One region of the Mesorhizobium sp. CA15 genome, then DNA from elsewhere that is predicted to be linked to it. Evidence: riboswitches for the same ligand, from Rfam matches in the RefSeq annotation. Region 1 holds a riboswitch; the other holds the start of a gene.

What was found. Region 1 has a riboswitch for S-adenosylmethionine ahead of metX (homoserine O-acetyltransferase MetX). Riboswitches for the same ligand answer to the same signal wherever they lie in the genome.
Region 2: it holds a riboswitch for S-adenosylmethionine, as region 1 does, so the genes downstream of both, LB515_RS27255 (O-succinylhomoserine sulfhydrylase) here and metX (homoserine O-acetyltransferase MetX) in region 1, are expected to answer to the same signal.

What each region holds. Positions count from the first base shown of each region.
Region 1 is NZ_JAIUHQ010000008.1:128,500-130,695, reverse strand. Features, by position in the region: gene hisC (histidinol-phosphate transaminase) at 1-479, opposite strand, end outside; SAM riboswitch at 626-703, shown strand; gene metX (homoserine O-acetyltransferase MetX) at 800-1,969, shown strand; gene metW (methionine biosynthesis protein MetW) at 2,049-2,196, shown strand, end outside.
Region 2 is NZ_JAIUHQ010000030.1:225-2,420, forward strand. Features, by position in the region: gene LB515_RS27250 (2'-deoxycytidine 5'-triphosphate deaminase) at 1-1,033, opposite strand, end outside; SAM riboswitch at 1,150-1,227, shown strand; gene LB515_RS27255 (O-succinylhomoserine sulfhydrylase) at 1,284-2,196, shown strand, end outside.

The DNA.
Region 1 (2,196 bases):
AGGAACACGATCCGCGTCGCCGGCGTCACCGCGGCCAAAATCGCGTCGATGTCGGCGCGCTCCTCGGTCTCCTTCACCGCCACCGGCTTGGCGCCCGCCGCCTGGATATAGATTTTGTAGACCATGAAGGCGTGCTCGGTGAACACGGCCTCGTCGCCCGGCGCGAGATAGGTCTGCGCCAGCAGCCCCAGGATCTCGTCGGAGCCGTTGGAGCAGATGATGTTGGCCGGATTCAGCCCATGCACCTCGGCGATCGCCTCGCGCAGCCGGCGGGCGGTGCCATCGGGATAGACATCGAGCTTCGCCGCCACTTCGCGCGCGGCCTCGATCGCCTTCGGCGAGGGCCCGAGCGGGTTTTCGTTCGCCGACAGCTTATAGACCTTCGTCACGCCGGCCGGCGCGGTGCTTTTTCCCGGCACATAGGCCTCGATGTCCATGATGCCCGCGCGGGGCGTCGGACGGGGCTGATCCTGCTTCATGTCACAAATCCGTCGAGAAGGCCTTCAAGGCCGCAGCGGAAATACAGGCCACGGGCTGGAATGTCGAGTGCCGCCGGCTGGCACCCGCATCCGGTCGCGAGGAGGCCACCCGTTGACGAAGCGCGGCGCTGGTCCTAGAAGGATTGCCAGACTCCCGTGGTGATTTGGCCGGTCGGCTTGCAGCCACGTTAAACAACTCGCTAAAGGGCCGTTTGCAACCTGTAACCGGCTTTGCGACGGCAATGCCGGTTTTTTATTGTCCGCTGCCGGCCGGACACCGCGTCGGGACGAGACCGATGCGGGACAGGATGAGGACGGACATGGCCGCTCAGCGTGCTGCAAGAACCAACGACGAGGCCGACCATCCGTCGAGCCCGGTGCTGCGGTTCGGCCCGGACAAGCCGCTGAAGCTCGACGCCGGAACGCTGCTCTCGCCCTTCCAGATTGCCTACCAGACCTATGGCACGCTCAACGACGCGCGTTCCAATGCCATCCTCGTCTGCCATGCGCTGACCGGCGACCAGCACGTCGCCAACACCAATCCGGTGACCGGCAAGCCGGGCTGGTGGGAGGTTCTGATCGGCCCCGGCAGGATCATCGACACCAACCGTTTCTTCGTCATCTGCTCCAACGTCGTCGGCGGCTGCCTCGGCTCGACCGGCCCGGCCTCGACCAACCCGGCGACCGGCAAGCCCTACGGGCTCGACCTGCCGATCATCACCATCCGCGACATGGTGCGCGCGCAGACGATGCTGGTCGATCATTTCGGCATCGAGAAGCTGTTTTGCGTCCTTGGCGGCTCGATGGGCGGCATGCAGGTTCTGGAATGGGCGGCGAGCCATTCGGAGCGCGTGTTCTGCGTCCTGCCCATCGCCACCGGCGCCCGCCATTCCTCGCAGAACATCGCCTTCCATGAAGTCGGCCGACAGGCCGTCATGGCCGATCCCGACTGGCATGGCGGCAAATATCTCGATTTCGGCAAGCGGCCGGAAAAAGGGCTCGCCGTCGCGCGCATGGCCGCTCATATCACCTACCTTTCGGAAGCCGCGCTCCACCGCAAGTTCGGCCGCAATTTGCAGGACCGCGAGGCGCTGACCTTCGGCTTCGACGCCGATTTCCAGATCGAGAGCTATCTGCGCCATCAGGGCATGACCTTCGTCGACCGCTTCGACGCCAATTCCTACCTCTATCTGACCCGCGCGATGGACTATTTCGATCTTGCCGCCGATCACGGCGGGCGCCTCGCCGACGCCTTCGCCGGTACCAAGACGCGTTTTTGCCTGGTTTCCTTCACCAGCGACTGGCTGTTCCCGACCGAGGAGAGCCGATCGATCGTGCATGCCTTGAACGCGGCGGGCGCTTCCGTCTCCTTCGTCGAGATCGAAACCGATCGCGGCCACGACGCCTTCCTGCTCGACGAGCCGGAACTGTTCGCGGCCATCAACGGCTTCATCGCCTCCGCCGCCCGCGCCAGGGGGCTAAGCCTATGACCCCGAACCGAAGGTCAGCGAACGCAAAAAGTCGCCGACTTTTCGGACCGGGATCATGCGCTATGCAGGAGGCGAAGCCATGAGCGTCAATCGCGCCCAGCGTGTCGACCTCGAGGTCGTCACTGATCTCATCCCGGCCAATTCGCGCGTCCTCGATGTCGGCTCGGGCGACGGACTGCTTCTGGAACTCCTGCAGGAGACCAAGCAGGTCGACGGCCGCGGGCTGG
Region 2 (2,196 bases), on a different contig from region 1:
GTTCGGTGCCGTAAAGCGCCTGCGGGCGTTTCAGCATATGTTCGTAGACGAGACGGCCGACGATCTGGCCGTGGTCGAGGATAAAAGGCACCTCGTGGCTGCGCACTTCAAGCACCGCGCGGCTGCCGCTGCCGCCGGCGGCGGAGTGGCCGAAGCCCGGATCGAAGAAGCCGGCATAGTGGACGCGGAACTCGCCGACCAGCGGATCGAAGGGTGTCATCTCGGCGGCATAGAGCGGCGGCACGTGCACGGCTTCTCGGCTGACCAAGATATAGAATTCGTCCGGATCGAGCACCAGTTCGCCGGCGCCGCTCTTGTAGATCGGCTCCCAGAAATCGACGACATCCTGGGCGGCGCGCTTGTCGACGTCGACCAGTCCGGTGTGGTGCTTGCCGCGGTAGCCGACAAGGCCGTCCTTGTCGCCGTCGAGATCGATGGAGAGCGCGATGCCGCCGCCTGAAATATTGGGCGGCTCGGTGGCGACCAGCATCTCGGCGCGGTGAAGGTCGCGCAGCTCATTCTCCGAGAGCACCGCGTTGCCGGTGCGGAAGCGGATCTGCGACAGCCGCGAGCCGGCGCGCACGACGATCGGGAAGGTGCGCGGGCTGACCTCGAGATAGAGCGGCCCGCGGTAGCCGGCGGCAATCTTGTCGAACTCATGGCCGCGATCGGTCATGACGCGCGTGAATATGTCGAGACGGCCGGTCGAGCTCTTCGGATTGGCCGAGGCGGATACGTTCGCCGGCAGCGTCAGGCTCTCGAGCAGCGGCACGATATAGACGCAGCCGGTTTCCAGCACCGCGCCCTCTGCAAGGCTGATCTCGTGCAGCTTCAGCCGCTCGAGCTTGTCGACGACCCGATGATCTGGACCCGGCAGGAACGAGGCACGCACGCGAAACGCCTTGTCGCCGAGCCTTAGATCGAGGCTGGCCGGCTGGATCTGGTCGGCGTCCAGCGCGCGCGGCGACTTCAGCGCCTTCGCCTCGAACAGCGCTGCGATGTCCTGATCCGGAAGAATGCCTGTTTGCCGCAAAGGCTGGCTCCGTTCACAAGGCCGGGCGAGGATCTAAGCGGGCTCTTGCCGCCCGGCTGGTACAAACCTCTTAATGAAGCCGGCAATTGACGCAAGCGCGGCGCGGGTCTAAAGGGTCGTTATCCCGTGGTGATTTGGCCGGTCGGCTTGCAGCCACGTTAAATAAGTCGCTAAAGGACCGTCGAGCCGCAAGGCTATATGGACCGGTTGCGACTTCGCGGCCGGTTTTTTTGTGTCTGAAAGCAGGGCTATGAGCACCAAGAAGCGCAACTGGAAACCTCAGACAGCACTCGTGCATGGCGGAACGTTGCGTTCCGGTTTCGGCGAGACATCCGAGGCGATGTATCTCACCCAAGGCTATGTCTACGAGACGGCGCAAGCGGCGGAAGCCCGCTTCAAGGGCGAGGAGCCGGGCTTCATCTATTCGCGCTACGCCAACCCGACCGTCGACATGTTCGAAAAGCGCATGTGCGCGCTCGAAGGCGCCGAGGATGCCCGCGCCACCGCTTCCGGCATGGCCGCAGTAACCGCCGCGCTGCTCTGCAGCGCCAAGGCCGGAGATCATATCGTCGCGGCGCGCGCCCTGTTCGGCTCCTGCCGCTGGGTGGTCGAGACGCTGGCGCCGCGCTACGGCATCGAGGCGACGCTGGTCGACGGCACCGACATCGCCAATTGGGAAAAGGCGATAAGGCCGAACACCAAGCTGTTCTTCCTGGAAAGCCCGACCAACCCGACGCTGGAGGTGGTCGATATCGCCGCCGTCGCCAGGCTCGCCAATTCGATCGGCGCGCGCTTGATCGTCGACAATGTCTTCGCCACGCCGCTGCAGCAGAAGCCCTTGCTGCTCGGCGCCCATATCGTCGTCTATTCGGCGACCAAGCACATAGACGGCCAGGGCCGCTGCCTCGGCGGCGTCATCCTGTCGGACAAGAAGTGGATCGACGAGAACCTGCACGACTATTTCCGGCACACCGGTCCCAGCCTGTCGCCCTTCAACGCCTGGACGCTGCTCAAAGGCCTGGAGACGCTGCCGCTGCGTGTGCGCCAGCAGACCGAGAGCGCCGGCAAGATCGCCGATTTCCTGGCCGAGCGGCCGGAGATCGCCCGTGTCATCTATCCGGGCCGCGCCGATCATCCGCAAGCGGATATCGTCAAGAAGCAGA